Regions from separate parts of the Shewanella sp. MEBiC00475 genome, predicted to be linked through region 1. Evidence: riboswitches for the same ligand, from Rfam matches in the RefSeq annotation. Region 1 holds a riboswitch; the other holds the start of a gene.
What was found. Region 1 has a riboswitch for lysine ahead of lysC (lysine-sensitive aspartokinase 3). Riboswitches for the same ligand answer to the same signal wherever they lie in the genome.
Positions count from the first base shown of each region.

Region 2: linked by a shared signal. The riboswitch ahead of FCN25_RS03140 (Na+/H+ antiporter NhaC family protein) and the one ahead of lysC (lysine-sensitive aspartokinase 3) in region 1 are both predicted to bind lysine.

Region 1 is NZ_CP039928.1:1,542,057-1,550,644, reverse strand. It holds gene FCN25_RS06795 (S9 family peptidase) at 1-1,856, shown strand, start outside; gene arcA (two-component system response regulator ArcA) at 1,972-2,688, opposite strand; gene FCN25_RS06785 (DUF3293 domain-containing protein) at 3,380-3,808, shown strand; lysine riboswitch at 4,111-4,285, shown strand; gene lysC (lysine-sensitive aspartokinase 3) at 4,420-5,799, shown strand; gene FCN25_RS06775 (succinylglutamate desuccinylase/aspartoacylase family protein) at 5,804-6,922, shown strand; gene FCN25_RS06770 (site-2 protease family protein) at 6,994-8,136, opposite strand; gene FCN25_RS06765 (DUF4144 family protein) at 8,344-8,588, opposite strand, start outside.
Region 2 is NZ_CP039928.1:708,025-716,612, forward strand. It holds gene FCN25_RS03125 (peroxiredoxin) at 1-463, opposite strand, end outside; gene FCN25_RS03130 (acyl-CoA dehydrogenase C-terminal domain-containing protein) at 795-2,585, shown strand; gene FCN25_RS03135 (thymidine kinase) at 2,660-3,238, opposite strand; gene FCN25_RS03140 (Na+/H+ antiporter NhaC family protein) at 3,414-4,973, opposite strand; lysine riboswitch at 5,052-5,267, opposite strand; gene FCN25_RS03145 (electron transfer flavoprotein subunit alpha/FixB family protein) at 5,669-6,592, opposite strand; gene FCN25_RS03150 (electron transfer flavoprotein subunit beta/FixA family protein) at 6,594-7,343, opposite strand; gene FCN25_RS03155 (H-NS family nucleoid-associated regulatory protein) at 7,775-8,185, shown strand; gene rcsF (Rcs stress response system protein RcsF) at 8,348-8,588, shown strand, end outside.

The sequences.
Region 1 (8,588 bases):
GTATTTTAATTCCTGCTGCGGGTAAACTGTATTTATATGATGTTGCTAATAATGAGGTCGCAGAGCTAGCAACAGGAGACGGTTTTGCCACCGATGCGCGTTTGTCTCCAAAAGGTCACTTTGTATCATTTGTGCGCGATCAAAATTTATATGTATTGTCGCTTGAAACTAAACTCGTTACCGCCCTAACTACTGACGGTAAAGGGCCAATTAAAAATGCCATGGCTGAGTTTGTCGCCCAAGAAGAAATGGATCGTATGACTGGATATTGGTGGGCGCCAGATGAGTCGGCCATCGCTTTTACGCGTATTGATGAAACGGGTGTTGAGTTAGTGACACGCAATGAAATTTATGCCGAAGGCATTAAATTAACCGAGCAGCGTTATCCTTATGCAGGTAAGGCCAATGTTGAGATAGCGTTAGGAGTGGTGAGCTTAAAAAGTCGCGATATAAACTGGATTGATTTAGGCAAACAAAAAGATATGTATTTACCACGTGTTGATTGGTTACCAGACAGCCAACATGTGTCATTTCAATGGCAAAGCCGCGATCAGCAAACACTGGATTTACGCATCGCTTCTATAGCCAACCCGAAGCAAGCAGAAACCGTGATTGAAGAACGCAGTAACGCTTGGGTTAACTTAAACAAAGATTTGCACTTCCTAAAGCAACAAGCGGCCTTTATTTGGGGCTCTGAACGTGACGGCTTTAATCATTTATATTTATTTGATTTACAAGGAAAGCAGCTTAAACAATTAACCCAAGGTGATTGGGCGGTTGACGCGCTTGAATTTGTCGATGAAGCGACAGGCTGGGTGTACTTTAGTGGTCGTAAAGACAGTGTGGTTGAGCGTCATTTGTATCGAGTCAATCTTAATAAAGGCAAGGACTCCATTGAGCGAATTAGTCAAGAACCAGGTATGCATGAAGCTGTTTTTGCTGATAAAAAGCCAGTTTATTTGGACTACTTTAGTAGTTTACAACAGCCACCACAAATCAGCTTACACAATGACAGTGGTCAATTATTGGCGTGGGTTGAGCAGAATGAAATTAATGCGGAACATCCGTTATATGACCTTGCTGGTTTATGGCAGATGCCAGAGTTTGGTCAATTAAGCGCAGAAGATGGCCAGCCTTTAATGTATCGTTTGTTTAAACCGGTTCCTTTTGATGCAGCTAAACAATATCCGGTAGTGGTGCGTGTATACGGCGGGCCTCATGCACAATTAGTGGTCAATAGTTGGAGCGAGTCAGATTATTTTACTCAGTATTTATTACAGCAAGGTTATGCTGTATTCCAGTTAGACAACCGTGGTTCGGCCCATCGTGGTACTCAATTTGAACATGTGATTTATCAGAACATGGGTGATGCGGAGGTCAACGATCAAAAAGTAGGTGTTGATTACTTGCGTAGTTTGCCATTTATTGATGGTGACAACATCGCTATTTATGGCCACAGTTATGGCGGTTACATGGCGTTGATGAGCCAGTTTAAAGCTCCTGATTATTTTAAAGCCGCTATATCGGGGGCACCAGTTACTGATTGGCGTTTATATGATACTCATTATACTGAACGTTATATGGGCAACCCTGAAACCAATAAAAAAGGTTATGATGCCAGTAGCATTCTACCTTATGTGAAAAATTATCAGTCAGGCTTATTGATGTATCACGGTATGGCGGATGATAACGTATTGTTTGAAAATAGCACTCGTGTATATAAAGCACTTCAAGATGAGGGAAAATTATTTCAAATGATGGATTATCCAGGATCTAAGCATTCAATGCGTGGCGAGAAAGTGCGCAATCATTTATATAAAACATTGGCAGCATTTTTAGACCAACAGCTAAAATAATCGCTTAGTAAGATTTCATAATTAGGTATCTTAGTTAGATTTCTTCGTTAAATAAAAAGACAATAAAAAACCAGGTGATTAACCTGGTTTTTTTATTGCGATTAACGTTAGAAGATTACGCTTCTAAGTCACCACAAAAACGATAGCCTTCGCCGTGGATAGTCGCGATGATTTCTGGCGTATCTGGCAAGCTTTCAAAATGCTTACGGATACGACGGATAGTTACGTCAACAGTACGGTCATGAGGCTTTAATTCACGGCCAGTCATTTTTAATAATAAATCAGCACGAGTTAAAATCTTGCCTGGGTTTTCTACAAAGTGAAGCATCGCACGGAATTCACTGCGTGGTAGCTTATAAGACTCACCTAGTGGGTTAACCAAAGAACGACTGTTGATTTCTAAGCTCCAGCCGTTAAAACGATAAAACTCAACAGAACCTTTTTCTTCAGTTTCTGCAGCAGCATTATTCACGCGAGTTAATAAGTTACGAGCTCGAATGGTTAATTCACGAGGGTTGAATGGCTTAGTGATGTAGTCATCAGCACCAATTTCAAGACCTAGGATTTTATCAACTTCGTTGTCACGACCCGTTAAGAAAATAAGTCCGATGTTATTAATTTCACGAAGTTCACGTGCTAATAATAAACCGTTTTTACCTGGCAAGTTAATGTCCATTACAACAAGGTTAATCTTATTGTCTTGCATGGCTTTATGCATTTCTGCACCATCGTTAGCTTCGGTGACAACATAACCTTCAGCTTCAAAAATACTGCGTAATGTATTACGAGTTACTGCTTCATCTTCAACAATTAAAATATGCGGATTTTGCATGATATATACCTAATTTTATAAAATTTGATTCTAGCGATACGTTGCTAGTAAGTTGTAATAGCGCATTATTTTTACGCGAATATTCCAGTATTTTTTGGTGTTTATCTATGTCTGCCCTGAATTAAACACTCTTATAAACTCGTATGCTGTAACGCAAAATGTGGGTTACTGAGTTGTCTCGCGTCGATTAAGTCTCATTACGCCAATGCAATATGCACGTTAATGCCTAATGAGTTAAATTTTTTGCCACCAGGCTAACTACTATGAATACGATTTAAGAAGATAGTTCCATTTGTTACAAACTTATTTAACCTTATTCATGTTTATCAAATGTAGAACATAAATCGTTCAGGTGTAAATTAAGCGTATAAAAATGTGAAATACTACACTTCTATGAAACTTTACTACAGTCTCCATAAAACGCTGTCTGCTGCCTTTTTACTATCAATGTTATTGACTTAGTCATAGTGATTTAATAGTAAGTGATGTTTATTGTACTCGTTTTAGGCATTTGTTAACAAATTAAATGTTAAATAATTAATATAATTGTCGAGTATATGAAAGATTAATACAGTTAAGTAGCTAATAATCATACTATTTTAAGTTCAATACTTGTGACTAATATCACAAGCCTTTGAGATTTTATTACCTTCTGTTAAACTGTTTTCGGCCTAATTGACGAAATTTTATTATGAAAAATGTTATCGATGCATTGTGGGATGAGTACCAAAGTAGTCATTTTTTACTTACTCAACGCCTTTCTCATGATCTCCCGTTTGCTATTGTTACCGCCCATAATCCTCACGGTTTATTACTTTCTCCCAGTCAGAATCGTTTACTCGATCGTCAGCTTCAATCTAAAATCCAACAATATAAATGCCTTTACCGATCCCTAATTGGAGCAGCTCCAGACTTGTCGCATATGGAAAAGAGCTGGGCGATTTTTATTGATAAAGAACAAGCGCTTGAGCTGGGGCGTGAGTTTAATCAACATGCTATTTATTATGTCAACAAAGGCTTGCTGTCTTTAGTTGCTTGTGTTGATTCGATTAAAGAGGAAGTGGATATGGGGGCATTTAACCATCGCTTACGTTTAGTCAGTGAATTCCCAGATACTTAGTGTTCATAATACCGTTATAGGGTTAGTTTAAGGGATGATTTGTTCAATTACCCTTATTGTCTCATTATTTGGTTGGTTACACGTAGTATTGTATTGGTATTTTGTTGTTTTTAATTTTTTTACGATTAATTAGGTGGTTTTTTCTTTATTACGAACAATGCTACATCCTCAATAAAGGGTTAAACATTGTAGGTATGAATGCCGTATTAAAAGGTGAATAAAAGTAAACTAGTATGCTTTTACTGCGTTTGTTGATTGACTTGTTAGTGCATTTGTTGCTATTTTCAACTCCCTCCTTCGGGAGGAACAGAAGAGGAGCGTTAGCTAGGTAGTAAGTGAGAGGATGCCAGTCCGATGACAACTTATGATGGAGATTAACGCCGAGGTATCGGTTTGTTTGGTAAACACTGATATCGGTCGTATAGGCTGAATCCTAACGATTGTCACCTATTTTTTTGGTGGAGAGCTTCTGGTGATGATTGCTGTTTCCCTTCTATAAGGGTGCGTTATCTTAGCACCAGGCTCTTCGAACGTAGTATGTTCGGAGCGTATATCATGTTAGTAAATCACATCTTACTTTTTAGCCTTTCGCACACTGCGGAGGTATCAGTATGAGCCTTCTTCAATCTGAAATTGACACTCCTGAATTAGTCGTTGCTAAATTTGGCGGCACGTCAGTTGCTGATTATGCCTCTATGAGCCGTTGTGCAGATATTGTGTTGTCTAATCAAGCCACCCGTCTTGTGGTAGTTAGCGCTTCTAGTGGTGTCACCAATTTATTGGTTGAATTGACCCAAGCTAACGTTAATGACGAGCGCCGCTTAGTACTACTTAAGCAAATCGCACAAATTCAATATGCAATATTAGATGAACTAGGTCGTCCACAGGATGTGGCTGCCATTATTGATGACATACTGAGCCAGATGTCGGTACTCAGTGAATCGTTAGAACTGAATCGCAGTAAAGCGGTTATGGACGAATTGTTGTCTACCGGGGAGCAATGTTCATCGATTTTATTTTCTGCTGTTATTCGCGAAAAAGGTACTGCGTCTGATCATTTTGATGTTCGCCAAGTATTGCGTACCGATAGCCACTTTGGTCGTGCTGAACCACAGATTGAAGTGATAGCCACACTTACTCACGAATTTTTACAGCCATTACTTTCGCATTATGTCATCGTCACACAGGGTTTTGTTGGTGCCGATGAAGAGGGATTGACGACGACATTAGGCCGTGGTGGTAGTGATTATTCAGCTGCTTTACTTGCTGAAGCTCTTCGGGCTACTGCAGTTGAAATTTGGACCGATGTTGCAGGCATTTATACCACGGATCCACGACTTGCCCCTAATGCCCGCCCGATTGCTGAAATCAGCTTTAATGAAGCTGCTGAGATGGCTACCTTTGGCGCTAAAGTATTGCATCCCGCGACCATTTTACCGGCAGTAAGACAAAAAATTCAGGTGTTTGTAGGTTCAAGTAAAGCACCTGAAATGGGCGGTACTTGGATCCGTCATCAAGTTGAAGATACCCCAGTATTTAGAGCGGTGGCATTGCGCCGTGATCAAACTTTACTTAATTTACATAGTTTGCAAATGCTACATGCTCAGGGCTTTTTGGCTGAAACATTCGCGACCTTAGCGCGACACAAAATATCAGTCGATTTAATCACTACCTCGGAAGTTAACGTATCACTTACCTTAGATAAAACTGGCTCTGATTCAAGTGGTCAGGGTTTATTGAGTGAGTCCTTGTTACAAGAATTATCGCAGCATTGTCGGGTCAGAGTCGAAGAGAATTTAGCCCTAATTGCTATTATTGGTAATCGTATCGCATCCACGGCTGGCATTTGTAGCAGGGTGTTTAACGTACTTGAAAACCATAATGTGCGGATGATTTGCCAAGGCGCCAGCCCACATAATGTATGTGTATTGGTGGCTGAGTCCGAAGCTGCGCAAGTGGTTAATGCCTTGCACCAAAACTTGTTTGAGTAATCATATGATTAAAGTAACACAATCGTCACTACGGGTTGGAGAGCTGGCAACAGGGCAGGCGTTGACGGTTCCGTTATATACATTCTCTGGAAGCGAGTCTTCAGCCCCAAGTGTTTATATTCAGGCCAATGTCCATGGTGCTGAAGTGCAAGGAAATGCAGTGATTTATCAACTGATGACTTTGTTAGAAAGTTATCAAGTATTAGGTGACATTGTTCTTGCACCGTTGGCCAATCCGTTGGGGATTAATCAAAAGAGTGGTGAGTTTACCTTAGGACGATTTGATCCTATTACAGGTGTGAATTGGAACCGAGAGTATTTTGATCACCAAGTTGATGTTAAAGCTTGGTATACAGAGCACCAACATTTAACCAATGATGAGTTGTTTCAGGCATATCGTTTGATGTTGATTGAGGCTTGTCAGGCTAGAATGACTAATCCCTTTGGAATAACAACCGGTCATAGATTAGCGGTGAATTTACAGAGTATGGCGCACCAAGCCGATATCGTGCTTGACCTTCATACAGGTCCTAAATCTTGCAAACATTTATACTGCCCTGAATATGATATTGATGCTGCTAGGCTTTTCTCCATTCCGTATACCTTGATTATCCCAAATAGTTTTGGCGGTGCTATGGACGAAGCGATATTTTGCCCTTGGTGGCAGTTAACTGAATATGCAACGGGCCAGGGCCGTGAGTTTTTGGTACCTGTGTCAGCGTTTACCTTAGAACTTGCCAGCCAAGAACGAATTGATTTGGTAGACGCGTTAGAGGATGCCAAAGGCATATTGGCTTATTTAAGCCATCGTGGTGTTATTGCTGAAAAAGTGAATCCAGCCAGTATGGAAAGGTTTGGGTGTTACTTGAAGGATTATAAGAAGTTTCATGCACCTAAAGCTGGCTTAATTGAATATTGCGGGAGTGTTGGAGAACCATTAAAAGCTGGCAAACCTTTAGTGAACATTTTACGCATAGATTTGTATGGTACTGAACAGGCATACCAAGCCATTAGTTTGTCTATGGATTGTGTGCCTATTTTACACTTTGCCTCAGCATCTGTGCATCAAGGTACAGAGTTGTATAAGGTGATGACTAATGTGTTTTCTTTACAGTCTAGTTGATTAACCGCTTTAGATAAGTAAAAACAAAAACGCCTGCAATTGCAGGCGTTTTGTAGATGCGTAAATTGCAATTAACTGCCTAAAATCTGCAATGGAATGGTTAACATCTCATCACCGGATCCGGCAAAGTACCAAATAATACCAACTAAGCTTGCTACTGTTAGCAGATACCACACGGTTGAAAATATTTGACCGTATCGATCCAGTGGTAGCAAATGACTTTGATGCCGCCCACGCCACTCAAATACAATCTCAAGACTGCCAATAAGCAATAAAAAGCCAAGTAGAGCAAGACCTAAGCTATAGCTTATAAACACACCGATAGCCGCGCCCGCTATGCAAGCAATAAGACCAATAAGGCTGTTCATTGAAAAACTAATACTTTTTAAAATATGACCACCATCAAGAGGTAAGATAGGCAATAAATTAAATAGATTTAGCAGTGCATTAAAGCTGGCCAAACCAGCAAAAAATATATTTCCTGTTATCCAATAAAGTCCTAAAGAGATGACCGATAAAATCAGTCCGAATGTGGGCCCCATAATGGATATATACACATCTTGCCAGCGGGTATTGATTCGTTCATCGCTTAAGGCTAAGCCGCCAACAAATGGGATCAAATAAATCCCTTTGGTTTTCATGCCAAAATGTTTCATAGCTCTAATATGACCATATTCATGAAATACTAAGCAACCAATTAACGCCATAGCAAACTGGAATGAAAATAACCACGAATAGGCAGCAACGCTCGCAGCAGCAAATAGTACTTTAACCACTTTCGCGCTTTTAAGGAGTTTAAATCCTAGCGATGCTAGACCAACAACACTTAGCTTTTGGTTTTTTACTATTGGCACTTCCGGCGTTTGTTTTTCTATGTCGCTGACGGTTCGCTGACCTTGGGTGACTTGTTCATCTTCTACCAACAAACAATAATCGAGTTGAAACGGTTGCCAATTAACATCAACTTCTAAGCGGATCGGAATTGCTTTACTGCATGAATCAACAATAGTCGATCCACTATCGTTATTTGTTTCACTCAGTGGTGCAGTTGATTGTTGAGCGAGTTCAAACGAGTGAATGTAAAACGCTTGATCACTGGCATTAGCAGATTTTTGTGATACTAGTTGATTGTCCCAATAAAGTTGCTGCCAACCGGCAATAGAGCCTTCTAGGCGTAATCGTTTACCAAGACATTCAATATTTAGTAGTTCCATTAAGGATTCTCAGGGTTTATGGGCGGTGAGCTTGGGGCATTTTGCCAGAGCAATGTATGTTGCTCAATGGGTTCGACAATTATATTCATAAATTTTGACGTTAATCTGTGGCATTAACATGAATGAAATCATTATAAATGAGTAATGAGTCGTTTAATTGAGGTTGGTAATGGTTAAAACGCTGGGTATACATTTGTTATCTAAATTTTAATACAGTTGTTCTAGCTCGGCAACGGTTGCGATACCTTGCTCTATGGTAGTAAAGATAATTTTTGCACTACAACAATGTCCTTGAAATTGACCGAATTGACGTACAATCGGCAACATTTGTAATACATTCATATTTTGATCAAGTTTTATTAACTGAGGTAATTCTGTCACATTGGCATCAATTGATGGATCTAATGGCAGATGCTTTTGGATGTGATAAACGTGACCAGTACTATCGATAA
Region 2 (8,588 bases), 830 kb from region 1:
CAGGATTAGCAGTATTGGTTACCCACGCAATATGACCGCTACGGTCAATGAATACTGTTGTTGGCGTTCCCCTAACGCCATACAAGTTAGCAACCTCATCCCCCAATACCAGCGTCTTCATCTCTACGCCGCGTTCACGTAAACTTTGTCCGGGTTTGGCATCAGCGTCCTCATTAAAACTAATACCAATCATCTTCAAATCAGTATCTTGATAGTTAAGTCGAAGTTTCTCTAAACCGGGTTGAAGCTTTTTACAATAAGGGCACCATGTGGCCCAAAAATGCAAAATCACCGGTTTGCCAGCATAATCATGTAAATTGAATGCCTTACCGTCAGCCGTGAATAATTCGAAATTAGGTGCCACGGAGTCATCCACTTTCGCGGCGGCATCAGCTATACCTAATGGTACAAAAGACAACAATAATAAGCCAAATGCACTCAAGCTTGAATAAATCGATTTCATAACCAACCCCTTTAATGAGTATTTTTTGATAGACAACAGATATAGACCGGACAAAGACCTTTATGTATTCATTAATCAGTTAACATCAACATTATTGCCCAATAATAAAGATAATATTAAGCAATCGCTAACCAACTCATGGATAAAACGACAAGTGGATCGGGTTTTATATACCAACAAAATAAGGTCCGCCTGTCAGTAAAATTTTGCTGAGTTTTTAATCAAATTGGCGTAGATTAAATAGACAGACTTAATCAGATTGGACCTGTAGCCAGTTTCAGATTTGCTACCCACGCCAAGCTGAAACACACAGTAACCAAGGAATGATCTTATGCCTATTTATCAAGCTCCTCTTCGAGATTATCAATTTATTCTGTCTGAACTGCTCAATGTCTATCAACAAACTGATTTACGCGGTTTTGATGAATTAGATGAAGATCTCACCGATGCGATTCTACAGGGCGTTGCCGACTTCGCCACCAAGGTCATGCTACCACTCAATGCTAGTGGTGACAGAGAAGGCTGTAAACTGGTAGGCGGTAAGGTCATTACTCCAAAAGGCTTTAAGCAAGCTTATAAACAATATGTAGAAGACGGCTGGGCAACATTAACCTGTGATCCTGAGTTTGGAGGCCAAGGCCTGCCTGAAGTCATTGGCACCTTTGCCACTGAAATGAAATCGGCTACCAACATGGCATTTGCTATGTATCCAGGATTAACCCATGGTGCGTATTCAGCTATTCATGTTCACGGTAGCGATGCATTAAAACAAAAGTATTTAGCCAAATTGGTCAGTGGCGAGTGGACCGGGACCATGAACTTAACAGAGTCGCATGCTGGTACAGATTTAGCCTTGCTGCGCACTAAAGCCATTCCTGCAGTTGATGGCTTATTTACTATTAGTGGGGAGAAAATATTTATCTCATCTGGCGATCACGACCTAGCCGAAAATATCGTTCATTTAGTATTAGCTCGCTTACCAGATGCGCCAGCAGGCGTTAAAGGGATTTCGTTATTTGCCGTACCTAAATTTTTAGTGAATGATGACGGTAGCTTAGGCAAAACTAACACCCTAAGTGCGACAAGTTTAGAGCATAAAATGGGCATCCACGGAAACTCGACTTGTGTGATGCATTTTGACAGCGCAATAGGTGAATTAGTAGGTGCAGCGCATCAAGGCTTAAAAGCCATGTTCACCATGATGAACCAAGCACGTTTAGGGGTCGGTCTTCAAGGTTTAGGCGTATCAGATATTGCTTATCAAAATGCCCTCGTCTATGCCAAAGAACGTATTCAAGGCCGTGCATTAAGTGGTATTAAACAACCTGAACAAGCCGCAGACTCATTATTAGTCCATGGTGATATTCGTCGTATGCTGTTATCGCAAAAGTCATTTAACGAAGGTACGCGTGCATTAATGGGCCAGCAAGCGTTATGGCTTGACCAAGCAGAACGTCACACAGCCCCTGCTCAAGCAAAACAAGCCTCTGCACTAGCAGCGCTATTTACGCCTATCGTTAAAGGCTTTGTCACCGACCAAGGTTTTAAAGCCTGTGTGGATGCACAACAAGTGTACGGTGGTCATGGTTATATTACTGAGTGGGGTATGGAACAGTTTGTGAGAGATAGCCGTATTGCAATGATTTACGAAGGTACAAATGGAGTGCAAGCACTTGATTTAGTCGGTCGTAAACTGCTTTCTGATAAAGGCGCCGCATTAAAAATATGGTCAGGCATGGTTAGAGAGTTGATTGAGCAACACTCAACTAATGAAGATATGAAGCCTTATCTTGCAGGGTTAATAGATGCGGCTGGCGATCTCGAAAAAGCCACCGGATTTATTGTGCAATCAGCCAGTAAAAATCCAGACATCATTGGCGCTGCATCCATGGCCTATATGCAATTATTTGGTATTACAGCATTAGCTTGGATGTGGACTCGAATTGCAGCAACATCAATAGCGGCATTAGAAATGGGCACTGAAGAAAGTCAATTTTACCAAGCAAAACTTAATACTGCTAAGTTCTTTATGACTTATTGGGGTAGCCAAACCCGTAGTTTACGCAAGCAAATTGAGTCTAGCAGTGCTGATATTGTTGAGTTTTCCGAAGCTGACTTTTAATCGTTAATATGATAATTAAAAGCCGCCTCAATTGACTTGAAGCGGCTTTTTTATTCAGTCATGTTAGAGTTAACTTAATCCCACAAAAACTCACGAAAATGCTTTCGACAAACCGACTCATAACTTTCATTACCACCAATGGCAACTTGCTCACCTTCACTCATAGGCTTACCGTCATGATCAAGACGGACAACCATGTTAGCTTTGCGGCCACAATGACAAATAGTTTTCAATTCGACTAACTTATCAGCCCACGCTAATAAATAATGGCTGCCAGTAAACAACTCACCTTGAAAGTCATTACGTAAACCATAACATAACACTGGAATATCCATATTATCGACTACATGCGTTATCTGCCTGACTTGCTCTTTACTTAAAAACTGACTTTCATCAATCAATACGCAATGAATTTTTTGCTCATTATTGGCCGTCGAAATTAGCTCAATTAAATTATCAGTGCTACCGAATACCTGCGCATCGGTTTCAATGCCAATACGTGATGACACTTTGCCGACACCATAACGATTGTCTATCGATGCCGTCATCACTAAGGTGTGCATACCACGTTCGCGATAATTATAAGAAGACTGCAGTAATGATGTTGATTTACCGGCGTTCATTGCCGAATAATAAAAATACAGTTGCGCCAAAATGAAGCGTCCCAATAGTTAGTCAGATAATGTCGCTCATTTTACCTTTATTAACATCGCAACAACAAACAAAAATGCCATATTCGTTATGAATACGGCATTTTTATGCGGTAGTAATCTGTTTATTAATTTACATTAGCAGATTAATTTGCGTGCACGAAATAATGATCAAGCATTACTTTTTAGCAACAAAGTGCAGTACAACAATACTAATAGCAAACATTACCGAACAGCAAAGCAATCCGGCGATTAAGGAACCCGTAAAACCAAGTACGATATATCCCACGAAACTTATCAATGCTGCAATCAGTGCATAAGGTAACTGCGTTACTACATGGTCAATATGGTGACAACTCGCCCCTGTTGACGACAAAATAGTGGTATCAGAGATAGGCGAGCAATGATCGCCAAATACCGCACCAGATAACACAGCAGCTAACATAGGTAACATCATAGTACTGTCACTGCCCATGGCCATATCTGCGGCAATAGGTAACATAATCCCAAAGGTACCCCAACTAGTTCCGGTTGAAAATGCCGTAATACCCGCTAATAAAAACAACACGGCAGGCAGCATGGCAAACGGAATATTATCGGTGGCTAAACTGGCCATGTACTTGCCTGTTTCTAACTCACCTATTACGCTAGCAATAGTCCAAGCAAACAGTAAAATATATATTGCTGGCAACATAGAACGCGCACCAACCAGCATCCCAGATAGCAACATAGGCAACTCAACTTTTTGTTGAATGCCTAAAATCACCGTGGCAATGAGACCAATAATCGATCCAAAAAATAAAGATGAACTTACATCAGTATTTTCAAATGCACCCAACACATTAAAGGGTAAATCTTTAGCTACTAATGCATCAGCACCGCTTGAAACCATAAAATATATTGTGGCAAACACTAATATGGCGATAGGCAAAAATAAGCCCATCACCTTACCAGTATCCGCTTCGGGTAAATCGGATACCGCGCCTGGTGGTTGCCCTTTTGATTCATCGAACAAATTACCGCGTAATGCATTTAATTCATGTTGACGCATAGGGCCAACATCTAAGCCAAATGCCGCGACAAATAGCAGTAACAACAACGAAAACACCGCATAAAAGTTCATTGGGATCATTTGCATAAAAACACTTAAATAACCAGAGTCAGTAAATCCATGCGCCGTTAAAATACCGCCAATTAACGCGATGATATATGCCCCCCAGCTAGACACTGGTGAAATAACACATATAGGTGCAGCAGTAGAATCGAGAATATAAGCTAATTTGGCCCGCGAGATATGATAACGATCAGTAATAGGCCGAGAAATAGAACCTACCACTAAACTATTAAAATAATCATCAATAAATACCACACAACCCAAAAACATGGTCATCAGCTTGGCATCACGTTTACTGCGTATATGTTGTTTAGCCCAATCAGCGAATGCCCGAGCAGAACCACTCACGGTAATTAACGCGGTTATCATGCCTAGTACAACCAAAAAACCTAAAATATACACATTCCAATTGTTCAATCCACCGTCTTTCCAAACGAGTTGACCTGCTGTGTGTAATATATATTCACTGGTAGCAATAACTGAAAAGTCGCTCAGTAACAAAGCACCAATAAAAATGCCTAACCCTAGCGAAAGTAGCACCTTACGGGTTAAAATGGCGAGTAAAATAGCCACAAGTGGTGGCAAAACGGAAAGTGCCGAATCGGCATAACTTATTATCATAATTTAATTATTTCTTCGTTGGATACGAATAGAGAAAACTAGAAATAAGGCTAAACATACGCCGAAAGAGTATGCATTAACTTAACTAGTAGCGCTCCACAGTAATACCCACTTAATATGAATATCATTCTTTTATCATATAGATAAAAACTCTATGACAGTGCAGCCCCTTTCGAGTACTGCACCAACAAATGTGTTTGATAGACTCATTTGTTTCGGCATTGCATCCTTTAATACTGAATTATTGGCATCACCCAATTCAATACGACTTTTACGCAATGCACCTCTACTTTGGCCATTTGCATTTAAAATGCATTACAAACAGCGCGAACATACAATCATAAACGACTTATTCTATGCCAGAAAAAAACACTAAATCGCAGTACAAATAACAATATTGCCAACAAAAACCACAATTGCATAGCATTAGTCTAACGTTTTTAAGTCAAATGCACACTAGCGTAATGGGCACAAAAACAGCAACTGCATCAAACTATTGATTTTTGAACTGACATTTTTAAAACTCAACATAAAAACTAATACTAATTCAAAACTAATCTAACACTAGCCCAATAAAAAAGGTTTCTACTTTATGAGTAGAAACCTTTTGAATAGAACAACGGACGTTTAATCGCCCTTCAAAGTCGGCTGAAAACACTAACTTAATCAACGCTCCCATCTAACGACTTAACGTCAGATTAAATTAGATTGTTCAATGCTGGTACTGCTTCAAATAAGTCGGCAACCAAACCATAATCCGCCACTTGAAAAATAGGGGCTTCAGGGTCTTTGTTAATAGCAACAATCACCTTAGAGTCTTTCATACCAGCAAGATGCTGGATTGCACCAGAAATACCCACTGCGATATACAAATCTGGCGCGACGATTTTACCCGTTTGACCCACTTGTAAGTCGTTTGGAACAAAGCCAGCATCAACCGCAGCACGAGAAGCACCCACAGCCGCGCCCATTTTATCGGCAAGTTGTTCCAAAATAGCAAAGTTTTCACCGCTACCCATACCACGACCACCAGACACAATAATGCCAGCATTACCGAGTTCAGGACGCGCTGATTCTGTTAACGATTGAGAGATAAACTCAGTACGCGCCTCAATAGCTTGACTAAGATTAACCACTTCAGCACTGCCTGTTGATGCGACGGCATCAAATGCACTTGAACGCACTGTCATGACTTTTTTATCATCTAAACTTTGCACGGTTGCTAAAGCATTACCCGCATAAATAGGGCGAACAAAAGTGTCACTACTGACAACTTCAATCACTTCAGAAAGTTGTGACACATCTAATAATGCTGCCACACGCGGTAACGTATCTTTACCAATACTGGTTGCTGCCGCTAGAATATGCTCATAGTCGCCCGCAATCTCTACAACTAATTTTGATACATTTTCAGCTAGTTGAGCACCATATTGAGCAGCATCAGCAACTAACACTTTACTCACACCGGCCAAACTTTGTGCTGCACTTACTGCAGCGCTACAATCAACACCAGCAACTAACACATGGATATCACCACCAATTGCGGTTGCCGCGCTGACCACTTTGGCCGTATCGGTTTTTAAACTAACATTATCATGTTCTGCTAATACTAAAATGGCCATGTTAGATCACCTTCGCTTCATTTTTTAACTTCTCAACCAACTCTTCTACAGAAGACACCATAATACCCGCTTTACGATCAACAGGAGGAGTGACCTTAAGTACAGTTTGATGTGCTTTTAAGCTAACACCTAAATCAGAAATCGTCAGCGTTTCTAGCGGTTTACGCTTGGCCTTCATAATATTAGGCAATGATGCATAACGAGGCTCGTTTAAGCGAAGGTCGACCGTAACAATCGCCGGTAAAGGCATTTTTAAAGTTTGTAATCCGCCATCTATCTCACGAGTCACCGTGACAGTATCACCATCAACTTTGACCTCTGATGCAAATGTCGCTTGGGGCATATCAGTTAATGCCGCTAACATTTGTCCAGTTTGGTTGTTGTCACCGTCAATCGATTGCTTACCGAATAATATTAATTGCGCTTGTTCTTTTTCTTGCACGGCTTTTAACAGTTTAGCAATTGACAATGGTACTAGATCTTCATCAGTTTCAATATGAATTGCTCTATCGGCCCCCAGAGCCATAGCCGTTCGTAATTGTTCCTGCACTACTTTTGCGCCCACACTCACTACGACAACTTCGGTGGCAATGCCAGCTTCTTTCAAGCGCACAGCTTCTTCTACCGCAATTTCACAAAATGGATTTAACGCCATTTTAAGGTTAGTAGTCTCTACACTTGTGTTATCAGCTTTTACCCTGACTTTCACATTGGCATCGACTACACGTTTAACAGGCACCAATACTTTCATAGGGTTTCCTTCCTACAACTTCAATGAACGTGGACAACACATTGACTTCAGCCAATGCAATATGTGTTTACTCTACGTCCTGCTAACGTTAACGTCAACAAAAGTCAAACGCTTGTTTACATGTTTTGTTGTGATAACGGCAATCAAACAGAACAAAACCTCGTTAATTATTTGCTTAATTTATACATTTATATAAATTTTATTTCATAATAAGGTAATTTAATTTGATTCAAAACCCAATAGTTTCTATTATTGTATCCATATTCATTCCTTATTAAATTTTATGGGTAATTATTAGAACGTTAAATTTACTTGTATTAATAATAAGACTATAAAAAACAACATCAATACTTAAATTAACCAGAAAGATTGATAATTTTTTCTATTATCGCTTTTACATTTATTAATAAATCATTTAGGGAATTTACAACATGAGTGACTTTTTAGACATATTAACCCATGGCCGTCGTTTTAAAGCTGCAATAAAAGAATTATCTCTTGAGGATTTACGTGAAACAGCTGCCAAATTAGAAAAAATTATTACCGAACGTGAAGAAGAAGAAAAATTAGAACTTGAAGCGAATGCTGAACGTAATGCTCGGATTGCAGAAATTCTTGCTCAAATTGAAAACAGCGGTTTATCTATTGAAGATTTAGGTGAAGTCACGTCTTCAGTTAAAACAGCAACTAAAAAGCGTGCGCCACGTCCAGCAAAATATCAAATCACTGTTGATGGCGAATTAATTCAATGGACAGGTCAAGGTCGCATGCCAACCGTATTCAAACAACAAGTTGATAGCGGAAAAAATATGACTGAATTTTTAATTCCTGGCATGGAATAATTATTCTAACCAGCGATTAACAACACGATTACTTTTTTAGATTAAAAAGGGCTTACTTACGGTAAGCTCTTTTTTTTATGACATTAGATTGCTTTATCATCACCATGAGACAAGGTAAACTACATCTTATTGAACCACTCTTATTAATTGAAGGTGACGGTTATGACTTCCCCCCTTAAATATGCATTTATTGCCTCTTCTATAACACTATTATTAAGTGCATGCGCAAGTGATTATGCGTTCAACAGTAATTTAGACAAAAAAGCGATCAATGATTACTTTAAAGTCGGTGATGTAACGTTATATGAGGGAGCTAATCAACCTAGAGGAAAGTTTGAGGTATTAGGTTTGGTTGAAGGCGAAGCCTGCCAGGAAACCCTTAGAGATGCTCCGCCACAAATGG